4 regions of the Halobacillus sp. ACCC02827 genome follow, and region 1 is predicted to be linked to each of the others. Evidence: riboswitches for the same ligand, from Rfam matches in the RefSeq annotation. Region 1 holds a riboswitch; each other region holds the start of a gene.

Region 1 (3,345 bases):
CTTCTACAAGCACTTCCTTCTCCGGTCCTTCGTTTTCCTTAAGAACAATCTGCCACTGGTCATCGTCTTCATCAAATAGAATTTCCGCCACGGCGACAATTTTGTCATCTTCTACATCGGTTAGAGCGGAAGCCAAGGCTTCGGAGGTCGTCAATCGGGCCCCTTCTACTTCACTCATCTCCACTTCGGAAACCTTATCGGCAGGTGCCTGTTCTGGAAAACTTTCTTTAATGGGGCCGTCTGTCCAAACATCTACATATTTACCTGTCCATTCGTTGTCCGGAGCTTCAGACACCCACATCGCCCGCCCTTTTTCTTCTGACTCTGTAGTCGGAGTGACGACAAGGATACTGGATCCTTCCTGTTCCATCACATATCCGCTGATTTCTGCTTGCTCCGGAGGCGCCTCTGCTTCCGTTTCCTCATAATCCGAGCCGGCTGGTGCAGAACTGCACCCCGCCAAAAGAATCAAACAAGCGGCCCCCATCATTGTCCAGATGTTTCTCATTGTCATTCTCCTCTCGAATACAGATATTATTCAGAATATTGCACATGACAGAAGATACGAACTTTGTTATCATAAGACTCAACCAAGCAAATAGTACGATTCAACTACTAGGGGGGCCTTGTTACAGGCTGAGAGGAAAGCGTAAAGCTTTTCGACTCTTATAAACCTGATCTGGTTAATACCAGCGGAGGGAAGTAGTCAGACGAACGAATAGTTATTCATCGACTGTCTATGATCCGAGTCAGGTCCTCTCCAGGACCTGGCTTTTTTATTTTCCTATGGAAGGGGGGAATGTATTGAACCGTACACGTTTATTGACTATTATGGCACTGTTTGTTGCCATTGGAACATTCGGAGCACAGCTGCTCTGGTTTCCGGCAGGCATCGCGAAGGCATATCCTGTCCAACATGCGGTAAATGTCATGGCTGCTGTGATGCTTGGACCGCTGCCTGCTGCTGCCATTGCTTTCTGCATCGGCCTGCTGCGATTTCTTTTAGGGCTAGGAACACTGTTGGCTTTTCCTGGTGGAATGGTCGGAGCATTATTTGCTGGTTTGTTTTATCGGATATACAAACGGAAAGGGACAGCTGTAGTCGGCGAGGTGATTGGAACTGGAATCATTGGAGCATTACTCGCCGTTCCGCTGGCTGGATTCATCATGGGCAGTGCGGCCGGAGCGTTTGCCTTTGTTCCTTCTTTCTTCATCAGCAGTCTGTCAGGAGCTGCCATCGGCTGGTTTGTGCTGTCACGTATCAAAGCAGAACAACTTCTATTACAACCATAATACACGGAAACTGCTAGGGGCGCGAATTATCGCTGAGATAAGGATTATCCTTTGTCCCTCAACACCTGATCTGGTTCGTACCAGCGTAGGGAAGTAGTCTGGACCTCTGCAATCCTCTAGTAGCTTCCGAATAACCCAGGGAGGCACCACTATGTCATTCTCCACTCAATTAAGAAAAGAAAATCAGGACGTGTTTGAAGCTATTTTTCACCATCCATTTGTTGAAGGTCTCGGAAAAGGAGAACTTCCGAAAGAAGCTGTCGCTCATTATGTGAAAGCGGACTTTGAATATTTGAATGCATTTATGCATGTGTACGGCATTGCTGTTTCCAAATCACCAAAAAGAGAAGATATTGAGCTCTTCAATGACCAGATCAACTTTGTGCTCCACAGTGAAGTGCATCCCCATAACAACCTGTGCCGATATATCGGTAAAGAATATGAGGAACTGCAGGGTTACCCGCTGCCACCGACAGCGGACCACTATATTAAACATATGCTCTACCATGCGCATATGGGCAGTATTGGAGAAATTATTGCCGCCTTACTTCCATGCCCCTGGACATATCTCGAAATCGGTAAAGAACTAACGAAAGCCTATCAACCGGACGAAAATCATCCGTTCTTTGATTGGATCGATTTCTATGCAGAGGAAGAAATAGGCGGATTGACAGGACAGCTTTGTGAGAAGCTTGATGCCTATGCAGAGCAAGCTTCAGACGAGGAGAAGAATAAGATGCGTGAAGCTTTCCGAAAGAGCTGCCAGCTGGAATTATCCTTCTGGGAAATGGCCTATACCGTCGAGGAATGGCCCGTAGCTGAGGGGGTTTACCGATGAACCGAGTGAAGTGTGCTCTTACCATCGCCGGAACGGATCCAAGCGGCGGTGCGGGTATCCAGGCGGATTTAAAGACGTTTCAAGAGCTTCAAAGTTATGGGATGAGCGTCGTCACTTCGGTAGTCGCTCAGAATACGACCGGCGTATCTGCGGTTCATCATCTTCCGGTCACGATGCTGAAGCAGCAGCTCTATGCAGTATCAGACGATATGCCGATCGATGCACTGAAAACGGGTATGGTGGCAACTATCGATATGATGGAGGTCCTTAAACAATGGCTGAAGGAAACAGAGGCTGCATACGTCATGGACCCTGTGATGGTAGCAACGAGCGGCGATCCTTTAATTGAGGAAAAGGCGAGGGATTATCTCAGGAAAGAGCTTGTTCCTTTAACAACGCTCGTAACACCGAACATACCGGAAGCGGAGTATTTGACCGGTAAGGCGATAGAGACGGAAGAAGCTATGAAAAAGGCAGCGGAAGAACTTGTCGAGGTTTATGGAGCTGGTGCAGCACTTGTCAAAGGAGGTCATCTGAGAGGTCATGCGGTCGATTATTTATATGATGGAAACGAGATGACCGTTTTGGAAGCAGAGCGAATCGATACGAATAACACCCATGGCACCGGTTGTACGTATTCGGCTGCGATCACGGCATACTTAAGCCGGGGCGATACGTTGAAAGAAGCCGTCCGTAAAAGTAAGTACTTTGTTACCGAAGCCATTCGTTACTCCTTTGACCTGGGAGCAGGAAGCGGACCCACCAATCATTTTGCCACCAGGAAGGAGACGATGAAAGGATGAACACCATCATAGAAAAAGTAAGAGAAAAGCGGCCGCTGATTCATCACATCACGAACCAAGTGGTCGTCCATTTCACAGCGAACGGTGCGCTTGCTTTCGGGTCTTCGCCAATCATGGCAGCCGCCCATCAGGAAGCGGCGGACGTAGCGATGTTGGCAGACGGGGTGTTGTTGAATATCGGAACATTGAATGATTACCAGGTGGAATCCATGATCTTGGCAGGAAGAGCCGCTAATGAGAAAGGTATTCCTGTCGTTCTCGATCCCGTCGGGGTAGGGGCGACCAAGTATCGTTATGAAGCATTTCAACGCATCGTAAAGGAGGTTCAACCGACGGTCATCAAAGGAAATGCAGGAGAGCTGGCTCGGCTGGTTGATATAGAAGTGGAGACGAAGGGAGTCGATTCTGTCG
Region 2 (3,345 bases), 1.4 Mb from region 1:
CAAGAAGGATGCCGTTCCGGTAGTGACCCGTTGCAAAGAAGATGCCTTTCTCTTGTGGATGCTCTCCGATGACCGGGCGCCCGTCCGACGTACCAGGCCTTACTCCGGACCACCACTTCTCAAGCGGCTCCTCTCTAAGCGCCGGGAAAACGCGAAACACCTGATCCATCAAGTCGGCAATTCCGCCGGCAGAAGTCGATTCGCTGCCATCCCCTTCTCTGGAGGTGGCTCCAATAACGATGCTTCCGTCCCTCTTCGGTACGACATAAAAAGAAGGAGAGAAGTAAGTTTCCTGAAACAACAGGTTCCTCGGTTTAATAGAGAAGCATTCCCCTTTCACTGGAACCATCGGGTTTGGTAGGCCTGTTTCCCTGAACCATGGTCCACTGTCTGCCCCGGCAGCGACGACGATACGCTCTGCGAAGATCTCTCCTTCATTCGTCGTCACCTCATATCCTTGTCCGCTCTTCCGTATGCGGATGACGAAGCACCCATCCTTAACGGTGCTTCCGAATGACCGTGCGCCTCGCTTGAACGCTTCAGCCACTTTTTCCGGTTTTACGTTGCCGTCCTCCCGCATCCATAAAGCCCCGGAGGACTTAACCCACGGATGACGGATTTTCATCTCTCGATCGTCCAGCCAGGAGAGAGAGGGAAAAGATTGCTGCTTCTCCTGCAGTTCTTTCGCCTCCCTCTCATCCAAAGCGATTTGGAGCATACCGTTTGTAGTCAGCTGAATGTCGATTCCGGAACACTGGTACAATTCTGTTTGCAATTCGTTATACATATCTCTGCTCTTGACACAAAATTCATGGTACAGTCCCGGCGTCCGGTTTTCCGTGTGGACCCCCAGCATCCCTGCAGCAGCCCCTGTCGCTCGTCTGCCACCTGTACCTTTATCCAGCACACACACATCGGCCCCTGCCTTACTAAGGTGATAAGAAATAGAATGACCGATGATGCCCCCACCAACGATTACCGTATCCCAATGGTTCTTCATGAAAGAATCGCCTCCCGATAATTTTCTGCTGCCGAAATTGGATCCTCCGCGTCGAAAATACCCGACTGCACAGCCACGCCTGCTGCTCCTGCCTTCCGCAACAGAGATATATGCTGTGGCTGAATCCCTCCGATAGCGAAAACAGGAATAGCCAACCCTCCGGTAAGCTCCATCAACGAGCTTATCCCCCTGGGTGGCGCGTTCCGCTTACTGTCCGACTGAAATATATGACCGAAGAGAACATAGTCCGCGCCTGCCCTTTGTGCTGTTCTGCCTGATTCCAAACTGTGAACGGAAACCCCTCTAACCTTCCCTGTTCCTACCTTAAGATCATCCATACACCTCTCTGGATAATGGACGCTTCGATCCGTACGATCTGCAATTCCACTATGCTTGTGAACCGTCCACTTATCAGAGACATCCATCAAGTCTCTAAATGCAGCTTCATAATCCACCAGAGACTTTGAGTTATCTCGGTAAATGACAGTGTCGACATACGGATCAATGGCTGGAATTATACTCTTCAAGGTGACGGGATCCATCTCGTCTTTTGTAACGGCTAAAAGCTTCATTGCTTTGTTCCCCCCAATAAAAAATGCCACTTTCCAGAAGGAAAGTGGCATACTTGAACATACGTACACGTGAGTGCAGCGTGATTGTTTTGATATAGCCGCCACTTTCCTCCGCTGGTTTGAGCCAGTTCAGGTTCAAAGAGTCCCGAAGTATCACTTCGATCTCAGCCTTTTCTTAAAGGCACCCCTAGTGCATGTGCTTATTGATTTTGTAATGCATGTGTTCATCCTACAATACATTGAAAATTTCGTCTACCATATTTTTGCAAGGTACTCCGTCATCTTTTCCTGAATGCTCTCCGTTCTGCATAGGTAACGCACGTCCGGCAAACGACGACAGCCCTGCCTTCATCATTGTAATACCGCGATGGATCTACTGGTTTACGTCCACATATCACACAACGTTTCCTGCCAAGCCACCGGTTCAAAAAATTTTTCATTATGCTTCGTCCCCCTTATCTTCTCTGTCTTAAAAAACACCCATATCTAGTTATAATATACCAGTATTTTAGTCCCGTAAATAATAGAGAAACAAAACATTTTGAAACACGAAATAATCTTGTTAAGATATGCTATAGGATTTTCCTAAAGAAAGAAGGTAAACGATATGACGAATACATCTTTTTCCGATACAAAAATATCCGTTCTTGACCTTGTCAGTGTAAAAGAAGGCAGGTCTACGAAACAGGCTTTTGAAGATACGATAAGCTTAGCCCAACACGCAGAAAAGCTCGGTTACAACCGATACTGGATGGCAGAACATCATAACATGCCCGCCATCGCAAGTTCTGCTACGGCTCTCGCTGTCAGTCACGTCCTTCACCATACGTCTGAGATCCGCGTTGGTTCCGGGGGTGTGATGCTTCCAAACCATGCACCACTGATTATCGCCGAGCAGTTCGGAACGCTGGAAACACTATTTCCGGGACGAGTCGACCTTGGACTTGGCCGTGCTCCGGGTACGGATCAAATGACGGCAAGAGCGATGCGGAGGCATTTGGAGAGTGATCCAAATGAATTTCCACAGCAGGTAGACGAACTTAGGGGATACTTCCGAGGGGATAACCCGGTCCATGCCTACCCAGGAGAAGGAACAGACGTGCCGATCTGGCTGCTCGGGTCAAGCGGGTTCAGCGCACAGCTTGCAGGACAGCTCGGGCTGCCGTTCTCGTTTGCAAGTCACTTCTCTCCGAACAATACACACGGAGCACTGAATCTTTATCGTGGAAGCTTCAAGCCATCTGGTGAGCTGGAACAACCTTATGCCATGCTCGGCGTTCACTTGATTGCAGCGGATACCGATGAAGAAGCGACAAGGCTTGCGACTTCACTGCAGCAACAGTTCTTGAATCTCGTGCGCGGCACGACAAAACTGCTGCAGCCGCCTGTAGATGATATAGAACAAGTTTGGACGTCTCAAGAGAAAATGGCCCTTCATCAACAGCTTGGCGCTTCAATTATCGGGAGCAAAGAAACCGTTAAACGGAAGCTGGAAAAATTCCAATCCGAAACACAAGCGGACGAAATTATGATCACCTCTCCGATCTATGACCATGAAGCACGTCTTCGTTCCTATGAAATCGTCTCAGAGATCATGAAAGAAACCAATAATCATTGATGTATAGAAAAAAGCCACGATTATTATATAATCGTGGCTTCTTTCTATACCTTCCAAAGCTTCTCTATAATTTCCTCCTGCACCCTTCTATGGCGTTCACCTGTCAAAAGACTTACCAGGACATAGATGACAAGTGCCGTAAGAACAGGCAGAAT
Region 3 (3,345 bases), 1.6 Mb from region 1:
TCGATACGATTGCCGCATCTTCCGTCACAACGAGCTTCCTGTGATTCGCTTTAATATTCATCAGCTTCAAATACGAGCGCAGAGTGACACCGGGTGCATCTTTTGCGAGCGGGTTGCTGATCCAGCCGCCGTCGCCTGTCCCCATCCATGAAGCCGTAAGCCTCCAGACGCTGGAGTAGAGCGGGTTGGAATCACGGAGCTCGTTCAGGTCCGTCAGCACGACATCGACACCCCCATCCCTCAGCCGCTTGATCGATTCCGACTCATAAGACCCGTAAACCGTATTGATTGGATCGGTGATGAAAACGACCTTCAAGTCAGGATGCTTTTCCTTTTGGGCGAGAATGGCATCCACCAGGTTTTCCGACAGTGGCGGAAAATCTCTTTTTCCATCTGTGTAGCCGTTAAATAAAAACATATCTGCAACAATGAAATCCTCCGCCTCATCAATCATGGCGTTTATTTCATCGAATATCTCCGCGTCGTGAACCGTATTACCTTCTTCATCTTCATACGTGAGATCCCGAAAAAACTCCACGCCCGATAGTTCGTGCACGTCCCCTTCATAGGAGATGCCCTCAGGAAGCTTCTTCCACGATGTATGATAAGCGATCATGAAAACGAGTACGATAAATATAAGAATGACAATCAACCAAAACCGCTTCTTTCTAAAAAGCTTCTTCATTTCCAGCCCTCCTTTTATGTAACCAGTGCAATGGTATATACACTTCTACAGGAAGCATGAAACCCATATGCTATAAAATAGGGTCTCCCTCCCTATAAAAAATAGAAAAGCATCGTGCCGGAGCACGATGCTTTTAGTGGTTTAGGATTCCTAGGAGCGGGATGGGAACCTTGTATTATTCTTGTGTGAGCAGCTTCGGACGCTGCAGAAAAAGAATGATGAGGACGATACTGCTCAATACGAATGCAGGCAGCATATACCCCCCGTTATAGACGAGCGAATACAGCCAGACCGGCTGTCCTTCCGGCGCGAACTCCCCGTAAAAGACGATCCCTGCGAGAAAATGTCCGAAGAAACGCAGGAGACTCCCGACAAAGCAGCCGACAATGATCCAGCCGACGATCGCTTTTTTGTTTTGTTTCCGTACCGCGTTCCATACCGGCTTTGCCGCGACACCTGCAAGTCCGATGACACCGAAAGCTACGAAGTAATCAAGAAACGTCTGAAGAGGTGTCATGATGTAAGCACCGGTTAAGATTTGATAGGCCCCGAGCAGCAGCCCGGTGGCGACTCCGCCTTTGATTCCCCAACGGAAAGCGATGATGAAGACAGGAACCATCGCGAGCGACACAGAACCACCCTGTGCCCACAATTTGAATGAAAGAAATGGAATGATGTCCAAAAGCAGTGCCAAAGCAGAGAATATAGCTACTTCGACAAGAAATAATACACGACGATTTCTCATCGTTATCTACCCCCAATAATTGAACACAAAAAAAGCAATGCCAAAAAGGGAAGCTTCCTGATGGAGGAGTCCCTTGTTGAGCATTGCACCATCAAAAAAGCCGCCATCCCTGCGCCAGTGCTAACTGACAGGTTCGAAGGGTCTGGACACAGCGTCCACTCTCAGCCGGAGGCTCCCCTTGAAGGCTTTATACCGTTTACTTTTCTTGATTTGTCTTCTATTATAGTCGAAACCACCCGAAATTACAAAGGCCTTTTATTTCCCGGGGAATGCTATTTCGTATTTGTGTACGTCTGGAAAAACTCCAGACTGCGCTCGATGATCAAGTCTTTATCATGGTCGAGCGTTGCGACGTGATAGCTGTCATCCAAATGAATAATTTCTTTATGCTCGGAAAAAACCGTTTCAAAGATTACCTCGGAATTGTTCGGGGGCACGACATGATCCTCCCTTGAAACGAAAACGACGATCGGACAATGAATGCTGCTTAATAGATCCCTGGTCTTCCCCATGAGCATCGACAGCTCTTTAATCGATTTTACCGGTGTCCGATCATAGCCGAGCTCGTCACTTTCCGGATCTTTAATATCCGATCCAATCGCTTCAAGAAAGCGCTCCTCTGTGCTCGAGCTGTTCTCAAGCACCGGGATATCGATTGCTGCATTGATCGGGATGACGCCGGCGACCTTCTTCTTCCCTGCCACATATAAAGCAAGCGTCCCTCCCATCGACAAGCCGACGACGAAGATTTTTTCACAACGCGCTTCCAGCCAGTCAAAGGCTTCCATGACCGATTGAATCCAGTCTTCATGACTCGTGGACTCCATGTCCTCCGGCGTGGTCCCGTGCCCCTTCAGTCTCGGACAGACGACGGTATACCCGGCGCGGCCATATGCTTCTGCCAGCGGCCTCATACTTTGCGTCGTTCCTGTAAATCCATGGGATACCAGGATCCCTACCTCATTACCCTCGAACCGTATCTCTTCTGCCCCACTCATCACTGCGGTCATTTCGTTTCCTCCTGTTCGTTTTTCCTTTTCCTAAAACCGTCGTCAGCACTGCTTTCTCCAATATTCTCCAAGGCATGACCCGTTTCAGAAATACGTTGAACTTCACTTTCGCTCCGATTGGAAAGCGCAGCTTCCGTATTCTGTCCTGCTCGACCAACTCGGTCATCAATGCAGCTACATCCGACGGATTTTCGCGGCTGTCTCCATTCAACGCATTCCATAGTCCTTTTATGTAATCAGCATAGGGAGAATCAGGGTCATGGACAGCGTCCGGGAGTTCCATTCCGGCTGACCATATATTCGTTTGGTACGAGCCCGGCTCTACAAGAGCAACATCGATGCCGAATGGCTGGACCTCGAAGCGGAGGCTTTCTGTAAGCCCTTCGAGCGCATGTTTCGATGACACGTATGCCGATAACCCCGGGAATCCGATCAAACCGCTGACGCTGCTCACATTGATAATCTTGCCACGCTTCTGCTTCCGCATGAGCGGCAGAACTGCCTGGGTGACGGCGATGACCCCGAACACATTCGTCTCGAACTGACGTCTGTACGCTTCCAGCGGTATCTGCTCGAGAAAGCCGCCGATTGCAAAACCAGCATTGTTGACGAGAACGTCGACTGCTTCCAAATCGTTCAGCTTTTCTTTAAATGCAGCGATGGAAGCATCATCGGTCACGTCGAGCTTCCAAACCGTGATCCGGCTCCTCACGTGATTGGAAATCGCTGCGTCCTCGAATACTTCCGCTTTTTCCATGTTCCTCATTGTCGCGATTACCGAAAACCCTTTTTCCGCACATTTGACCGCCGTCAAATAGCCGAACCCACTCGATGCTCCGGTAATCAATACGGTTGGATTCATGTCATTTCTCCTCTCTGCTTCCTCATTCCTTATAACGTTCGAT
Region 4 (3,345 bases), 1.4 Mb from region 1:
TAACACCGATTATTCGTTCTTGTTTATCCATCATCCAATAGGTGGTGTCCGGTACCCACCCGGGAGGAAGATAGACTCCTCGTTCATTATTTTCCAGGAATTCTATCATCTCGTCAAAAGCATACGGATCTTTCTCTATGACCCATGGTATCATCGTTTCTCCACTTTCCAGCCATTCCTTATAATAATTTATGTAAGCATCCTTCCACTTCAAGGCAGGCTTCACCAGAGTCATTTCACTCACCTTCCCCATCTCCTTTCACCAAAACGATTTCATCCAAAATTGGTATCCCTGTAGAAGAAAAGCGGGGGATGGATGGTTTTACTAATCTCGCTTTTTCAACCGCTCCTCTAACGACGGACTTCAATCGGAAGCCTCTGCGCTGATAGAAACGGATAGCATGAATATTTTCATTCGTCGTGATTACCTTAATCCTTCGACCATCTGCTACACTCTCGACTCTATCAATCAGAAGAGAACCTATCCCTCTTCCTTCCCTCAACCTGTCCAGAGATACGATTTCCACTTCCTCCTCACTCTCCACGTATGTGATGAGACCGATAATTTCTGCTTTTTCCCCCACATATGTGAACCCATCTAACTTCCTGCAATCGTAGATCCCGCTTGATACGATCATATATGGACTGTCCCAGTTATCCTTAAAAAAGGAATCCCACTTTCCCTTAGCTGTCTCCTGTTTTTTGTATATATTCATGAAAGTGCTCCGTACTTTCTCATCTACTCCCAATCTCCTTCAGAAACAGCGATTTATTTTTCGGGGATACTTTAATGGACTCCGCTGTTCCATAGTGAATTTCCAGGCGGTCAAAGGAAAGGGCAGGTGCCTGAAGTATATCCTTCACTTCCTCCACTCTCCTGATTTGGTCAAGCGGTACACGCTTCCGGAAAGGACCGTAGACGATTTTCAACTCCTCGTGATCGATGATATATCGTGTCCCAAAATATATCCAGCCGACGAGCGCACTTATAACAACTGCAAAGATCACCTTGGCAATGTAAGAATTCGAAAGGCCGGGAATCATAAATACCCCCCACTCCAGTCCGCCTATCGCATCAATAAGTACCACTCCCATTACCAGAACCAAGAAGACGGATAACCACTTGCTTTTCTTTGACGTGAATCGAAGGGATTGCTGATTGCTCATACCATCTCTCCTTTATGGAAATTTTATACTACTACATTCTACGACCGGACCCCTGCATACGTTTCAAGAAAAACAACCATTTACAAAAATTAAAATATTCGCTAAGATGAAGGCATCCAAGACAACTGCATAACATGGAACTTGCACTGGGGGAGCTGCATTTGCGGCTGAGAGGTTTATCCGACCCTTAGCACCCGAACTAGATAATACTAGCGTGGGGAAGTGCAGCCTGACTCTCGCGATCAGACTTCTTTTTTGGCTTTTCTTTTCGATTGTTGGACTGCATTCCCATGGAATGCAGTTTTTTTGTGTTTAAAAAAGGAGGAAATTATATGACTCAAGTATGTGGAAATTCAAAAATTGCCGGCTGCTCTTTTTCTGTCCATCCTATGTGTAATGACTTTCAGGATATGATCATGACAAGCCTTCAACAGACCGACACATCCAAAGTATGGATGAAAACGGATCATGTTACGACGACGGTTCGCGGACGTTTGGAACACGTCTTTGACGTAGCCAAAGCCGTCTTTCACCATACCGCCGTCACAGGGGTTCATGCCGCATTTCAGGGGACGTTTTCCATCGGCTGCCCTGGCGATTCTACTGGTGATGTGTACCTGGATGAAACATCTAACGTGATGAACAGGAATACAGCAGCTGTCAAACAGGCGGTGGCAGCTAAGTTTTCTCTATACCCTTTAGGTGGAGGTAAGTATATGGAAACGATTTACGAAAAGATTGAAAGGATGAGAGAACAAGGCATTTCTGTAACACCTGCCCACTATTCCACCAGGCTGGAGGGGGATATCCACGACATCTTTCACGGTTTGGAAAACGTGTTTAAGGAAACAGAAGCCGGTGGATCCTCCCACACCGTGATGACTGTGAGCATTTCTGCAAACAGCCCATCTAAAAAGGAGGAGGAGGAATGAAGAACTGGAAATTAAAAGAAATCGTCGTCATGTCTGTTCTTGCCGTCGTATTCGCTGTTGTTTACTTAGCTTTTCTACCTGTAGGCAAAGTTCTGTCCGGATTAATGGGTCCGATTGGATATGACTTCATATATGGAATATGGTTCATTGTCTCCATTATCGCCGCCTACATACTAAGGAAACCAGGCGCTGCATTCTTATCGGAAACCATTGCCGCCACTGTGGAAATGCTGCTCGGGAATGCGTCCGGACCGATGCTCATTTTGACAGGCGTCATTCAAGGACTTGGGGCAGAGACCGCCTTCGCCATCACCCGTTATAAGAGTTACCAACTCCTTACACTTATGCTCTCCGGTATGATGGCTGCCGTGTTCAGCTTTTTCTGGGAATATTTCCGCCTGGGGTACAGCGCCTTAAGTACGGATTACGTAGCAGCTATGTTCATCATTAGACTTCTAAGTGGAGCTCTCATCTCCGGGCTGGCAGGAAAAGCAATTGCCGATGCCCTTGCCAAAACAGGAGTGCTGTCAGGATTTGCTCTGGGTAAAGAACGTCGTAGGAAGCGGGCGGCATAATGAAAATGATTTTTGAAGTTGACCATTTATCGTTGACTTATGACCAACACCCGCAGCCGGTACTTAAGGATATAAATTTAAATGTCGCACAAGGAGACAGCGTTTTGGTACTTGGTCCAAGTGGCTCGGGAAAAAGTTCCCTGGTGCATTGCCTGACGGGGCTTTACCCTGAAGAACTTGACGGCACCATGACCGGTACCGTCAAGATAGCAGGAAAAGATGCGTGCACCTATAAACCGGGAGAAGCAGCAAAAAAAGTAGGCGTCGTATTTCAGGATCCTGAAACGCAGTTTTGTATGCTTACAGTAGAGGAGGAAGTAGCTTTTGGTCTTGAGAATTTGGCCGTACCTCCTTCGCAAATGCAGGATCTTATCGAACAGGCGCTCTCCTGGGTTGGTCTGGAACAATACAAGAAAGAAAAAATCCACGTCCTTTCCGGCGGCCAAAAGCAGAAACTGGCTCTTGCCTGTACACTCGTAATGGAGCCGGATGTGCTGATATTAGATGAACCAACAGCGAATCTGGACCCGGTTTCGGCTAGAGAATTCATCGAGATTCTCTCAGAAATAAAGCGTAAGCGTAAACTGACTTTAGTAGTCATCGAACACCGGTTGGAAGGCTGGCTTTCTCTTCTTACACGCGTAATCGTCCTTGAGAAAGATGGACATATG

The links. Region 1 has a riboswitch for thiamine pyrophosphate ahead of tenA (thiaminase II). Riboswitches for the same ligand answer to the same signal wherever they lie in the genome.
Region 2: another riboswitch for thiamine pyrophosphate. It lies ahead of QRD89_RS11085 (thiamine phosphate synthase); the one in region 1 lies ahead of tenA (thiaminase II).
Region 3: another riboswitch for thiamine pyrophosphate. It lies ahead of thiT (energy-coupled thiamine transporter ThiT); the one in region 1 lies ahead of tenA (thiaminase II).
Region 4: another riboswitch for thiamine pyrophosphate. It lies ahead of QRD89_RS10725 (YkoF family thiamine/hydroxymethylpyrimidine-binding protein); the one in region 1 lies ahead of tenA (thiaminase II).

Annotation. Positions count from the first base shown of each region.
Region 1 covers NZ_CP128168.1:3,430,131-3,433,475, reverse strand. Annotated here, with positions in the region: gene QRD89_RS18065 (DUF3221 domain-containing protein) at 1-508, opposite strand, end outside; TPP riboswitch at 608-718, shown strand; gene thiW (energy coupling factor transporter S component ThiW) at 805-1,293, shown strand; TPP riboswitch at 1,299-1,402, shown strand; gene tenA (thiaminase II) at 1,445-2,131, shown strand; gene thiD (bifunctional hydroxymethylpyrimidine kinase/phosphomethylpyrimidine kinase) at 2,128-2,934, shown strand; gene thiM (hydroxyethylthiazole kinase) at 2,931-3,345, shown strand, end outside.
Region 2 covers NZ_CP128168.1:2,076,439-2,079,783, forward strand. Annotated here, with positions in the region: gene thiO (glycine oxidase ThiO) at 1-1,000, opposite strand, end outside; gene QRD89_RS11085 (thiamine phosphate synthase) at 997-1,572, opposite strand; TPP riboswitch at 1,662-1,771, opposite strand; gene QRD89_RS11090 (LLM class flavin-dependent oxidoreductase) at 2,180-3,190, shown strand; gene panF (sodium/pantothenate symporter) at 3,235-3,345, opposite strand, start outside.
Region 3 covers NZ_CP128168.1:1,316,106-1,319,450, reverse strand. Annotated here, with positions in the region: gene QRD89_RS07000 (phospholipase D family protein) at 1-685, opposite strand, end outside; gene thiT (energy-coupled thiamine transporter ThiT) at 861-1,430, opposite strand; TPP riboswitch at 1,520-1,619, opposite strand; gene QRD89_RS06990 (alpha/beta hydrolase) at 1,703-2,440, opposite strand; gene QRD89_RS06985 (SDR family oxidoreductase) at 2,394-3,302, opposite strand.
Region 4 covers NZ_CP128168.1:2,005,092-2,008,436, forward strand. Annotated here, with positions in the region: gene QRD89_RS10710 (GNAT family N-acetyltransferase) at 1-235, opposite strand, end outside; gene QRD89_RS10715 (GNAT family N-acetyltransferase) at 237-716, opposite strand; gene QRD89_RS10720 (PH domain-containing protein) at 736-1,167, opposite strand; TPP riboswitch at 1,306-1,405, shown strand; gene QRD89_RS10725 (YkoF family thiamine/hydroxymethylpyrimidine-binding protein) at 1,500-2,099, shown strand; gene QRD89_RS10730 (ECF transporter S component) at 2,096-2,674, shown strand; gene QRD89_RS10735 (ABC transporter ATP-binding protein) at 2,674-3,345, shown strand, end outside.